DNA from 2 places in the Streptomyces sp. P9-2 genome. Region 1 is predicted to be linked to the other one. Evidence: predicted binding sites of a transcription regulator. Region 1 holds the regulator's gene; the other holds the start of a gene.
The links. The regulator HspR, encoded in region 1, represses chaperone genes until heat shock. The targets are predictions, from matches to a motif close to TTGAGNNNNNNNNNCTCAA.

Region 1 (6,594 bases):
CGGGCGTCGCGGCGCTCGTGCTGATGCTGGTGAGGCGTCCCGTCACCCCTGTTTTCCGTCCGCGTCAACGTGTCGCCAGCGCGTCGCCGCAGGTCACAGCGCAGTTGCGTGTAAGGAGCGGATAAGAGTTGAGTCTGCTCGACTCAGCTCTGTTGACCCGGCGGCGGCCGTCATGCATGCTTGAGTCTGTTCCACTCAAGTCAGCTGGAGGAATCGAAATGGCACGTGCGGTCGGCATCGACCTGGGCACGACTAACTCCGTCGTCAGCGTTCTGGAGGGCGGCGAGCCCACCGTCATCACCAACGCCGAGGGCGCCAGGACCACGCCTTCCGTCGTCGCCTTCGCCAAGAACGGTGAGGTGCTGGTCGGCGAGGTGGCCAAGCGCCAGGCCGTGACCAACGTCGACAGGACCATCCGGTCGGTCAAGCGCCACATGGGCACCGACTGGAAGATCAACCTGGACGGCAAGGACTTCAACCCGCAGCAGATCAGCGCCTTCGTGCTGCAGAAGCTGAAGCGGGACGCCGAGGCGTACCTGGGCGAGAAGGTGACCGACGCGGTCATCACCGTCCCGGCGTACTTCAACGACGCCGAGCGCCAGGCGACCAAGGAGGCCGGCGAGATCGCCGGTCTGAACGTGCTGCGCATCGTCAACGAGCCGACGGCCGCCGCCCTGGCGTACGGCCTCGACAAGGACGACCAGACGATCCTCGTCTTCGACCTCGGTGGCGGTACCTTCGACGTCTCCCTCCTGGAGATCGGCGACGGTGTCGTCGAGGTGAAGGCCACCAACGGTGACAACAACCTCGGTGGTGACGACTGGGACCAGCGCGTCGTCGACTACCTGGTCAAGCAGTTCCAGGCCGGTCACGGCGTGGACCTGGCCAAGGACAAGATGGCGCTGCAGCGTCTGCGTGAGGCCGCCGAGAAGGCGAAGATCGAGCTGTCCTCGTCCACCGAGACCTCGATCAACCTCCCCTACATCACGGCTTCCGCCGAGGGCCCCCTGCACCTCGACGAGAAGCTGACCCGCGCCCAGTTCCAGCAGCTGACCGCGGACCTGCTCGAGCGCTGCAAGACCCCGTTCAACAACGTGATCAAGGACGCCGGCATCTCCGTCAGCGAGATCGACCACGTCGTCCTGGTCGGCGGTTCGACCCGTATGCCCGCCGTCGCCGAGCTGGTCAAGGACCTCACCGGCGGCAAGGAGGCCAACAAGGGCGTCAACCCGGACGAGGTCGTCTCCATCGGCGCCGCGCTCCAGGCCGGTGTCCTCAAGGGCGAGGTCAAGGACGTCCTCCTGCTGGACGTCACCCCGCTGTCCCTCGGTATCGAGACCAAGGGCGGCATCATGACCAAGCTGATCGAGCGCAACACCACGATCCCGACCAAGCGTTCCGAGATCTTCACGACGGCCGAGGACAACCAGCCGTCGGTGCAGATCCAGGTCTACCAGGGCGAGCGCGAGATCGCGGCGTACAACAAGAAGCTCGGCATGTTCGAGCTGACCGGTCTGCCGCCGGCGCCGCGTGGCGTCCCGCAGATCGAGGTCTCCTTCGACATCGACGCCAACGGCATCATGCACGTCACGGCGAAGGACCTCGGCACCGGCAAGGAGCAGAAGATGACCGTCACCGGCGGTTCGTCGCTCCCGAAGGACGAGGTCGAGCGCATGCGCCAGGAGGCCGAGAAGTACGCGGAGGAGGACCACGCCCGCCGCGAGGCCGCCGAGGCCCGCAACCAGGGCGAGCAGCTCGTCTACCAGACCGAGAAGTTCCTCACGGACAACGCGGACAAGGTGCCCGGCGAGATCAAGACCGAGGTCGAGGCCGCCGTCGCCGAGCTGAAGGAGAAGCTCAAGGGCGAGGACACCGCCGAGATCCGCACGGCCACGGAGAAGGTCGCCGCCGTCTCGCAGAAGCTGGGCCAGGCGATGTACGCCGACGCCCAGGGTGCGCAGGCCGCGGGCGGCGCCTCCGCCGGCGCCGGTGAGGCCAAGGCCGACGACGACGTCGTCGACGCCGAGATCGTCGACGAGGACCGGAAGGACGGTGCGGCGTGACGGAAGAGACCCCGGGCTTCGACGAGCAGCAGCAGCCCGATGTCCCTTCCGGCGCCACGTCCGACGACGCCGAGCCGCAGGCCGCCGCTCCCTCTCCCGAGGAAGAGGCGGCCCCGGCCGGGGACACCGAGCAGAACGCCGCTCTGGTGGCCCAGCTGGACCAGACCCGCAGCGCGCTGAACGAGCGCACGCAGGACCTCCAGCGCCTCCAGGCCGAGTTCCAGAACTACCGCCGCCGTGTCGAGCGGGACCGGGCAGCCGTGAAGGAGACCGCCGTGGCGAATCTCCTGACCGAACTGCTCCCGGTGCTGGACGACATCGGCCGCGCCCGTGAGCACGGCGAGCTGGTCGGCGGCTTCAAGTCGGTGGCCGAGTCGCTGGAGACCACGGCGGCCAAGCTGGGCCTCCAGCAGTTCGGCAAGGAGGGCGAGCCCTTCGACCCGACGATCCACGAGGCCCTGATGCACTCCTACGCCCCGGACGTCACCGAGACGACGTGCGTGGCGATCCTGCAGCCGGGGTACCGCATCGGCGAGCGCACCATCCGCCCCGCGCGGGTGGCCGTCGCCGAGCCGCAGCCCGGCGCGCAGACGGTCAAGCCGGCCGAGGAGGGCACGGAGGCGCAGGCCGAAGGGGAGAACAAGGAGAACGGTGGCCCGGAGGAGGGCTGACGTCACGGCTGACGCAGGGAAGGAGGGACGTCGGGGATGAGCACCAAGGACTTCATCGAGAAGGACTACTACAAGGTCCTCGGCGTCCCCAAGGACGCCACCGAGGCCGAGATCAAGAAGGCGTACCGGAAGCTCGCCCGCGAGTACCACCCGGACGCCAACAAGGGGAACGCCAAGGCGGAGGAGCGGTTCAAGGAGATCTCCGAGGCGAACGACGTCCTCGGCGACCCCAAGAAGCGCAAGGAGTACGACGAGGCGCGCGCCCTCTTCGGCAACGGCGGGTTCCGTCCGGGGCCGGGCGCGGGCGGCGGCTCCTTCAACTTCGACCTCGGCGACCTCTTCGGCGGTCAGGCCGGCGGCCAGGGCGGCTTCGGCGGCGGGCTCGGTGACGTCTTCGGGGGCCTGTTCAACCGGGGCGGCCCGGGGACCCAGCGGACCCAGCCGCGCCGGGGCCAGGACATCGAGTCCGAGGTGACGCTCAGCTTCACCGAGGCCATCGAGGGCGCGACCGTCCCGCTGCGGATGTCGTCGCAGTCGCCCTGCAAGGCCTGTTCGGGCACCGGCGACAAGAACGGCACACCGCGCGTGTGCCCGACCTGCGTCGGCACCGGTCAGGTGGCGCGGGGCTCGGGCGGCGGCTTCTCGCTGACCGACCCCTGCCCGGACTGCAAGGGCCGCGGTCTGATCGCGGAGGAGCCCTGCGAGGTCTGCAAGGGCAGCGGCCGGGCCAAGTCCTCGCGGACGATGCAGGTGCGCATCCCCGCGGGGGTCAGCGACGGCCAGCGGATCAGGCTGCGCGGCAAGGGGGCGCCCGGCGAGCGGGGCGGCCCCGCGGGCGACCTGTACGTCGTCGTGCACGTCGGCGCCCACCCGGTCTTCGGCCGCAAGGGCGACAACCTGACGGTCACGGTGCCGGTGACGTTCCCCGAGGCGGCCCTCGGGGGCGAGATCCGGGTGCCGACGCTGGGCGGCCCGCCGGTGACGCTGAAGCTGCCGCCGGGCACACCCAACGGGCGCACCCTGCGCGCCCGCGGCAAGGGGGCGGTCCGCAAGGACGGCACCCGCGGTGATCTGCTGGTCACCGTCGAGGTGAGTGTTCCCAAGGACCTGTCGGGGAAGGCTCGTGACGCCCTGGAGGCGTATCGCGAGGCAACCGCGGACCAGGATCCGCGGGCGGAGCTGTTCCAGGCCGCGAAGGGAGCTTGATGCGATGGACGGCCGTCGACGCAACCCGTACGAACTGACCCAGGACACCCCGGTCTACGTCATTTCGGTGGCGGCCCAGCTCTCCGGCCTGCACCCGCAGACGCTGCGTCAGTACGACCGTCTGGGACTTGTGTCGCCGGACCGTACGGCGGGCCGGGGCCGGCGCTACTCGGCCCGTGACATCGAACTGCTCCGTCAGGTGCAGCAGTTGTCGCAGGACGAGGGCATCAACCTGGCCGGAATCAAGCGCATCATCGAACTGGAGAACCAGGTCGCCGCCCTCCAGGCCCGTGTGGCCGAACTGGAGGACGCGCTCGACGGCGCGGCGGCGGCCATGCGTCAGCGCGAGGCAGCCGTCCATGCCTCGTACCGCCGTGACCTGGTGCCCTACCAGGAGGTGCAGCAGACGAGCGCGTTGGTGGTCTGGCGTCCCAAGCGCCAGCAGCAGTCCGACTGACGGCGCGCGAAGGCGAAGAGGGGCCCGTGGGTTCGTTGAACCCACGGGCCCCTTCCCTTATGTACGAGCACACCTGTGGCTATGGTATGCCTGCGTGTCCAGGTGATCCCCGCGGAGTGTCCGCAGGACTTTCACGAGTTCAGCGCACCGTGTCGTGTTCATCTCGTTAAGTGGCTGCCTCTTGACGCGGTGGACGCCGAAGCGTTGGCTTTTCAGTCACATGGGCCGCAAAGCTGTGCCCACGTCCAATACGCACCTGAAGTGAGCCCTCGCATGCGTCGTATCGCCATATCCGTGGCCGCCGTCTCCATGTCCGTCACGCTCGCCGGCTGCGGCATGCTCGACGCGACGGGCAGCAGCGACGACGCGAGCCCCGTCAAGGGCGACGACATCACGGTGGGCCTGCTCCTCCCGGAGAAGGCCAACACGCGCTACGAGCAGTTCGACTACCCCATCTTCAAGAAGAAGGTGGAGTCGCTCACCAACAGCAAGGGCAAGGTCGAGTACGCCAACGCCGAGGCGGACGCGGACAAGCAGGCCTCCCAGATGCAGCGCATGATCGACAAGCAGGTCGACGTCATCGTGCTGGACGCGGTGGACGCGCACGGCATCGCGGAGAGCGTCTCCAAGGCGAAGGACGCCGGCATCCCGGTCATCGCCTACGACCGGCTCGCCGAGGGCCCGATCGACGCGTACATCTCCTTCGACAACTCCCTCGTCGGCGAGGTGCAGGGGCGCTCCCTGCTGGAGGCGCTGGGCGGCGACCTGAGTATCACCGACAAGATCGTGATGATGAACGGCTCGTCCACCGACCCCAACGCCAAGCAGTTCAAGGCGGGCGCGCTGTCCGAGCTCAAGGGCAAGGTCACCATCGCCAAGTCCTTCGACACCAAGGACTGGGACCCGAAGAACGCCGAGAAGAACATGAAGGAGGCCATCAGCGAGATCGGCCTCGACAACATCGAGGGTGTCTACTCCGCCAACGACGGCATGGCGGGCGGCATCGTCAAGGCGCTGCGCGCCGCGGGCGTGACCAAGCTGCCGCCCATCACCGGCCAGGACGCGGAACTCGCCGCGGTGCAGCGGATCGTGACCGGCGAGCAGTACATGAGCGTCTACAAGTCCTACCCCGAAGAGGCCGAGAACGCCGCAGAGATGGCCGTGGCGAAGGTCCAGGGCCGGGACATCCAGTTCGACGCGCTCACCCGCGACCGCGTCGACAGCCCCACCGACCAGGACATCCCGGCGCAGCTGGTGCCCGTGGTCGCGCTGACCCAGGACAACCTGGAGGACACCGTCCTCGCCGACGGCTTCTACGAGGTGTCCGACATCTGCACCGGCGAATTCAAGGACGCCTGCGCGGAGATCGGGCTCAAGCAGTAACTCTGTACGCGTCCGTACATATTCGGCCACCCGCCGGTCCCCGGGCCGGTGCGGTGGCCGGTCCCGTGTTGCACAGCAGGTTCCGGCCGCGCATAGTTGCGCTGCGGAAAGACGCTGATACCGGGGGTGGGATGGGCGATGGCCGGGCACGGGGCGGAGGAGCATCCGCACGGTGCTGACCGACTGTGCGAGGCCGGGGACCGCGTGTACTCCCGGGCCGTACGGCGCGGACGGCTGCCGCGCCGGGAGGCCGAGCGGGTCCCCTGCCTGCTGGAGCTGGCCCTGCTGCACCCCGACCCGGACGACATGGACTGGCTGGTCCCCACCTCCCCGCAGGAGGTCATGACCCGGCTGCTGCGCGGCATGTACGACGAGGTGAGCGCGAGCCAGCGCCGGGTCGGCTCGGCGGTCGCCGCCTTCGAGTGGTACGCGGGTCTCGGCCGCCAGGTGCCGGCCCCGGGCGGGTCCTCCGAGGGCCCCGCGATCCGCGTCCTGGACGGACTGGCGCGTATCCAGGCCGCGATGGACGAGGCGACGCAGGCGTGCACCACCGAGGTGCTCACCGTCCAGCCCGGCGGCATCCGGCGCGAGGCCGAGCTGTCGGAGGGCCTGCACCGGGCGATGGCGCTGCGTGGGCGGGGCGTGCGGATGCGGGACCTGTACACCCATGTGGCCCGGCACGGGCACGGGTTGCTCAGCTATCTGGAGCTGTTGGGCGACGCGGTGGAGGCGCGGACGCTGGACGAGGTCATCGAGCGGCTGATCCTCTTCGACCGCACGGTCGCCTTCATCCCCGCGAACTCCGAGCGCACGA
Region 2 (6,594 bases), 1.1 Mb from region 1:
GTTCTCCAGCACCGCGCGCAGCCCCGCGATGGGGGTGCGCAGCTCGTGCGAGACGTTGGCGACCAGCTCCTTGCGCTGGCTGTCCTGCGCCTCCAGCTCGTCGGCCATGACGTTGATCGTCTGCGCCAGGTCGCCCAGCTCGTCGCGGCGGCTCTCGCGCACCCGGCGGGTGTAGTCGCCGTGCGAGATGGACCGCGCGACGGCGTTCATGTCGTCCAGCGGGGCGGTGAGGGAGTGCGCCACGAACTGCGTGATCAGCAGCGTGGCGATCATCGAGAAGACGGTGATGAAGCGCAGTTCGGTCTTGGTGTGCACCGCGATCACCGAGAGTCCGGTGGTGATCAGGACCGAGACGACGACCAGCGCGCCCAGCTTGGTCTTGATCGAGAACGGGCGCACACCGCCCCAGGGCTGCTTCTTCCGCTGTCCGCGTCCCGCCGGACCCCCGCTCATGGCGTCGGCGTCTCCAGGGCGTAGCCCACGCCGTGCACGGTGCGGATGCGCTCGGCGCCGATCTTCCGGCGCAGCGCCTTGATGTGGCTGTCCACCGTCCGGGTGCCGGAGGCGTCCGCCCAGTCCCAGACCTCGGCCAGCAGCTGCTCACGGGAGAGCACCGCGCGCGGGGTGTTGGCCAGGCACACCAGGAGGTCGAACTCGGTGGGCGTCAGATGGACGTCCTCGCTGCGCACGCGCACCCGGCGCTGCGCGTGGTCGATCTCCAGCTCGCCCAGGCGCAGGATGCCGCTGCGCGGGGTGGTGGCCGCGAGGGCCGCGCGCTCCATGCGGCGCAGCAGCACGTGCACCCGGGCCGCCAGCTCGCGCATGGAGAACGGCTTGGTCATGTAGTCGTCGGCGCCGACGCCGAGGCCCACCAGCATGTCGGTCTCGTCGTCGCGCGCGGTGAGCATCAGCACCGGCACCGGCCGCTGGGCCTGCACGCGCCGGCAGACCTCCAGGCCGTCGAAGCCCGGCAGCATGATGTCGAGGATCAGCAGGTCGGGCTGCCAGGCCTCCGCCGTGTCCACCGCGGACGGGCCGTCGCCCGCCGTTTGCACCAGGAATCCCTCGGCACGCAGGCGGGTCGCGATGGCGTCCACGATCGTCGCGTCGTCCTCGACCACCAGGACCCTGCGCTGCGCGCCGGGGGTGGTCGTCGCCGTGCCGTTGTGGGAGGTGTGTGTCTGCTCCATCGCCCGCCCCTGAGGTGTGCTTTTTCCGGAATCCGTGGGGTGATCCGTCGTCTGCGCATCACTGCGATTGACGCTTGAATGATCCGCGTCAGGGCAGCAGCGTACGGGGATTCACCTCGGCTTTGCTATCCAGGGCGGACGCCGATGTGCACGACGTCCGGAACGCCCCGGGCAACGGGGATCTCTTCGGTACGCACCTGCCGGAACCCGGCATTCCGCAAGGTTCCCTCGAATTCCGGTGAAGGCTTCGCGGACCATACCGCTAGGACCCCGCGCGGCTTCAACACCCTTGCACACGCGGCGAGTCCGTCGGGCGAGTAGAGCCCCTCGTTGCCCTCGTCGACGGTCCAGTCGGGTCCGTTGTCGATGTCGAGACACAGCGCGTCGAATGTGTCGGATGTCTCATTGACGTAAGTAATCAAATCCTGCTCGACGATCTCCGTCCGCGGGTCGGCCAGCGCCGCCCCGGAGAGCTCGGCCAGCGGGCCCGAGCGGTGCCACTCGATGATCGCGGGCTCCCGCTCCACCACGGCGATCCGCCCCCAGCGCTCCTGTCCGGCCGCGTGCGTCAGGGAGAAGCCCACGCCCAGCCCGCCGATCAGCACCGACGGCTCCGCGGTCGCCGGGTCCACGGCCGCCAGGGCCGCGTCCACGAGCAGCCGCTCGGAACGCCCGTCGGAGGTGTCCATCAGGAAGCAGCCGTTGGCGATGATCTGCAGCAGCCCGCCGTGGCGGCGCAGCACGACCTCGCCGTACGGGCCCTCGCGACGGTCCAGCACTTCGGGAGCTTCGGGAATGCCGTAGGGGGTGGACATGCGTTCATCCTGGCAGGTCCCGGTGGGTGGCGATCCGGGCCCGCGCGGCCCGGCCCGGTGATCGCTGAGAGCGAACGCCGCCCCGGGAACATTCGCAAGCTCCCCTGCATTGAGTCGACGTAGCTCAACTTGACTGCCGAAGGGGAGATCATGGCTGCTGAGTCCACACCGCTCGCCCTGCCCGTGCTGCCGCTCGACGACGAGGTCGTGCTGCCCGGGATGGTGGTTCCGCTGGACCTGAGCGATTCCGAGGTGCGCGCGGCGGTGGAGGCCGCCCAGGCCGCCGCCCGTGACGAACCGGGCAAGCCCAAGGTGCTCCTCGTGCCGCGCGTCGACGGCACCTACGCCGGGACCGGCGTGCTGGGCACGGTCGAGCAGGTCGGCCGGCTGGCCGACGGCGACCCGGGCGCCCTGATCCGCGGCCGGGGACGGGTGCGCATCGGCGCCGGCACCACCGGTCCGGGCGCCGCGCTGTGGGTGGAGGGCACCCGCATCGACGAGAGCGTGCCCGAGCCGCTGCCCGGCCACGTGACCGAACTGGTCAAGGAGTACAAGGCGCTCGCCACCGCCTGGCTGCGCAAGCGCGGCGCCTGGCAGGTCGTGGACCGGGTCCAGGCCATCGACGACGTCTCCGCCCTCGCCGACAACTCCGGCTACTCGCCGTTCCTCACCACCGAGCAGAAGGTCGCCCTGCTGGAGACCACCGACCCGGTGGCCCGGCTGAAGCTCGCCACCCAGCAGCTGCGTGACCACCTCGCCGAGCAGGACGTCGCCGAGACCATCGCCAAGGACGTCCAGGAGGGCGTCGACAAGCAGCAGCGGGAGTTCCTGCTCCGCCGCCAGCTGGAGGCGGTCCGCAAGGAGCTGCGCGAGCTGAACGGCGAGCAGGACGGCGACGAGTCCGACGACTACCGGGCCCGCGTCCAGGCCGCCGATCTCCCCGAGAAGGTCCGCGAGGCCGCTCTCAAGGAGGTCGACAAGCTGGAGCGCTCCTCCGACCAGTCGCCCGAGGGCTCCTGGATCCGCACCTGGCTCGACACGGTCCTGGAGATGCCGTGGAACGAGCGCACCGAGGACTCCTACGACATCCGCGGCGCCCAGGAGGTCCTGGACGCCGAGCACGCGGGGCTGCAGGACGTGAAGGAGCGCATCACCGAGTACCTGGCCGTGCGCAAGCGGCGCAGCGACCGGGGTCTGGGCGTCGTCGGCGGGCGGCGAGGCGGCGCGGTGCTGGCCCTGGTGGGCCCGCCGGGCGTCGGCAAGACCAGCCTCGGCGAGTCCGTCGCGCACGCCATGGGCCGCAAGTTCGTCCGGGTCGCCCTCGGCGGCGTCCGCGACGAGGCGGAGATCCGCGGACACCGCCGCACCTACGTCGGCGCGCTGCCCGGCCGGATCGTGCGGGCGATCAAGGAGGCCGGCTCGATGAACCCGGTCGTCCTGCTCGACGAGATCGACAAGGTCGGCTCCGACTTCCGCGGCGACCCCGCGGCGGCCCTGCTGGAGGTCCTCGACCCGGCGCAGAACCACACCTTCCGCGACCACTACCTGGAGGTCGAGCTCGACCTGTCCGACGTGGTGTTCCTCGCCACCGCCAACGTCCTGGAGGCCATCCCGGAGGCCCTGCTCGACCGCATGGAGCTGGTCCGCCTCGACGGCTACACCGAGGACGAGAAGATCGTCATCGCCCGCGACCACCTGCTCCCGCGCCAGCTGGAGCGCGCCGGTCTGCAGCCGGACGAGGTGACGATCGAGGAGGGCGCGCTGCGCAAGCTGGCCGGCGAGTACACGCGCGAGGCCGGCGTGCGCAACCTGGAGCGGTCCGTCGCGCGACTGCTGCGCAAGGTCGCGGCCCAGCACGAACTGGGGGAGCGGGAGCTGCCGTTCACCGTGACCGAGGGCGACCTGCGCGGTCTGATCGGACGGCCGCACCACGTGCCGGAGTCCGCCCAGGAGCCCGCCGAGCGGCGCACCGCGGTGCCCGGCGTCGCCACCGGGCTGGCCGTGACCGGCGCCGGCGGTGACGTCCTCTACGTCGAGGCGTCCCTGGCCGACCCGGAGACGGGCGCGGCGGGGCTGACCCTGACCGGCCAGCTGGGCGACGTGATGAAGGAGTCGGCGCAGATCGCGCTGAGCTTCCTGCGGAGCCACGGCGCCGAGCTGGAGCTGCCGGTGGGCGACCTGAAGGACCGGGGCGTGCACATCCACTTCCCGGCGGGCGCGGTGCCCAAGGACGGCCCGAGCGCGGGCATCACGATGACCACGGCCCTGGCCTCGCTGCTCTCCGGGCGCCTGGTCCGCACGGACGTGGCGATGACCGGCGAGGTGTCGCTGACCGGGCGGGTGCTGCCGATCGGCGGGGTGAAGCAGAAGCTGCTCGCCGCGCACCGGGCGGGAGTCACCACCGTGATCATCCCCAAGCGCAACGAGCCCGACCTGGACGACGTCCCGGCGGAGGTGCTGGAGAAGCTCGACGTGCACGCCGTCACCGACGTCCGCCAGGTCCTGGAGCTGGCGCTGTCCCCGGCGACGAACGGGGCCGCGCCCGAGGTTCCGGTGGCCGCGTGACGGGGGCCGCCGGATGAAGGGGAGGCCCGGGCTCCGTGAGGGAGGCCCGGGCCTTTCCCGTGCCGCCGAGGCCTCGGGTCAGCTTCCGGCGGCGAAGGACCGCACCCGGTCGACGGTGCCGTTGAAGCGGTCGTGATCGCCGACCGTCGGGCCGGTCGAGGTGTACTGCCACATCGTGTACGTGGACCAGCCCGCGGGCAGTTCGCCGACGGTGGAGGCGTACCGGGCGATCCACAGCGGGGTGGTGGAGGCGAAGCCCGCGTAGTTGCCGGTGCACTGCTTCCACCAGCTGGTCGCGGTGTAGATGACGGCGTCGCGGCCGGTGCGGGCGCGGTAGCGGTCGAGGAAGTCGCGGATCCAGCTCACCATCGAGCTCGCCGACTTGCCGTAGCAGTCGTCGCCGTACGGGTTCCACTCGATGTCCAGGACGCCCGGCAGGGTGCGTCCGTCGGCGGACCAGGCGCCCCCGCGGTCCACGAAATAGTCCGCCTGGGCGGCTCCGCTCGTGGTGTCGGGGGTGGCGAAGTGGTACGCGCCGCGGATCATGCCGACGTCGTACGAGCCGTTGTACTGCTGCGCGTGGTACGGGTTGGTGTAGTACGTGCCCTCCGTCGCCTTGGCGTAGGCCCAGCGCACCCCGCTGTTCCACAGCGTGGGCCAGACGACGTTGCCCTGGTGGCTGGAGACGTCCACGCCCTCCGTCTGGGTGGAGCGGGAGGTGGGCAGGCCGGCCTGGCCGTCGTGGGCGAGAACGCCCATGCCCATGTGCGCGGAGCCGCGCGGCGGGACGGAGGGGGAGGAGCCGCCGGCGACGGCGGAGGTCTGCGGGAGGGCGAGCAGCGTGAGCAGGACGGCGCCGGCGGTGCCGAGCGCGCGTATGCGGACGAGTCGGGATCTGTGCACAGGCATGACGCATCTCCGAACGGTCATGGGGCGAACCCGGAATGTGACCCACGTCGCATGTAGTGGGCATGCCACGTAATGGCCTGGTAGAGAAACTGCGGGCGCCGGCCACGGCGGCGGGCCGGGTCGCCGCGCACTGCCGTTGGTCTACGCCTGCGAAATACTTATGGAGCTGGGGCGACGCCGCCACTCGGCCAGAACTTTCAGAACGGGAAACCGAGGCAGGGGCCAACGTGCACGAAGACGGAAACGGCGGCGAGGAGCACGCCGGCTCGCCGGAACCCGCGTCCGGGGTGGAACAGCCCGCGTTCCTGGCGCTGGAACGGGAGTTGACGGTCCTGCTGCGGCGCGCACGGGCCAGCCAGGGGGAGATGGCGCGCGAGGTCCACCCCGACCTCGAGCCGTCCGCGTACGGGCTGCTGGTCCGTCTGGAGGAGTGCGGGCGGCAGCGGGCCACCGAACTGGCCTCCTACATCGGCGTCGGCAAGGCGACGATGTCCCGCCAGCTGCGCGCCCTGGAGGAGCTCGGACTCGTGGGCCGCGAGCCCGACCCCGCCGACGGACGCGCCTGGCTCGTCACCCTGACGGAGGAGGGCCGCCGCCGCGTGAGCCGCGTCCGCGAGGCCCGCAGGGCCCGCTACGCCGGCCGCCTGGCCGACTGGGACCCGGGGGAGGTCGACGAACTGGCGAGGCTGCTGCACAGGCTGAACCGGGGCATGGAGAAGTAGGAGGGGGTCCGTGCAACCCCCTGAGGGGCGCGGGGGACTGCGCGCCCGGCCCCACCGGCCCGCATCCCGGGGCCTCTCCGCCAGGGGGGCGTCTCCTCTGCCGCCACGGCGCGGACAACGCCCTCAAGGGGCGCGGGGAACTGCGCGATCGGCCACGGCCTACCCGCACCCGGCGCTGACAGGGGTGCCCGCGGCTGCGGCGGCGGTGGCGCTCTTCAGGGGCGCGGGGAACTGCGCGATCGGCCACGGACGGCCCGCACCCGGTGTCGGAGGGGTGCCGCTGCGCCCACCCGTGCCGCCCTGCGGCACGACTGCCCGCAGCTCGGGCGTCCCTCAAGGGGCGCGGGGAACTGCGCGATCGGCGCCCACCGGCCCGCAGCCGGACACGGCTCC

Region 2: lon (endopeptidase La) is a predicted target of HspR. The motif match lies at 2,115-2,133, and genes of this name have one in related genera.

The regions. Positions count from the first base shown of each region.
Region 1 covers NZ_CP192633.1:1,271,569-1,278,162, reverse strand. Annotated here, with positions in the region: gene ACQY0Z_RS05980 (undecaprenyl/decaprenyl-phosphate alpha-N-acetylglucosaminyl 1-phosphate transferase) at 1-125, shown strand, start outside; gene dnaK (molecular chaperone DnaK) at 219-2,063, shown strand; gene grpE (nucleotide exchange factor GrpE) at 2,060-2,734, shown strand; gene dnaJ (molecular chaperone DnaJ) at 2,771-3,940, shown strand; gene ACQY0Z_RS05960 (heat shock protein transcriptional repressor HspR) at 3,945-4,397, shown strand; gene ACQY0Z_RS05955 (sugar ABC transporter substrate-binding protein) at 4,671-5,780, shown strand; gene ACQY0Z_RS05950 (helix-turn-helix transcriptional regulator) at 5,919-6,594, shown strand, end outside.
Region 2 covers NZ_CP192633.1:185,909-192,502, reverse strand. Annotated here, with positions in the region: gene ACQY0Z_RS00860 (sensor histidine kinase) at 1-453, opposite strand, end outside; gene ACQY0Z_RS00855 (response regulator transcription factor) at 450-1,190, opposite strand; gene ACQY0Z_RS00850 (spermidine synthase) at 1,316-2,005, opposite strand; gene lon (endopeptidase La) at 2,156-4,570, shown strand; gene ACQY0Z_RS00840 (lysozyme) at 4,649-5,479, opposite strand; gene ACQY0Z_RS00835 (MarR family winged helix-turn-helix transcriptional regulator) at 5,707-6,201, shown strand.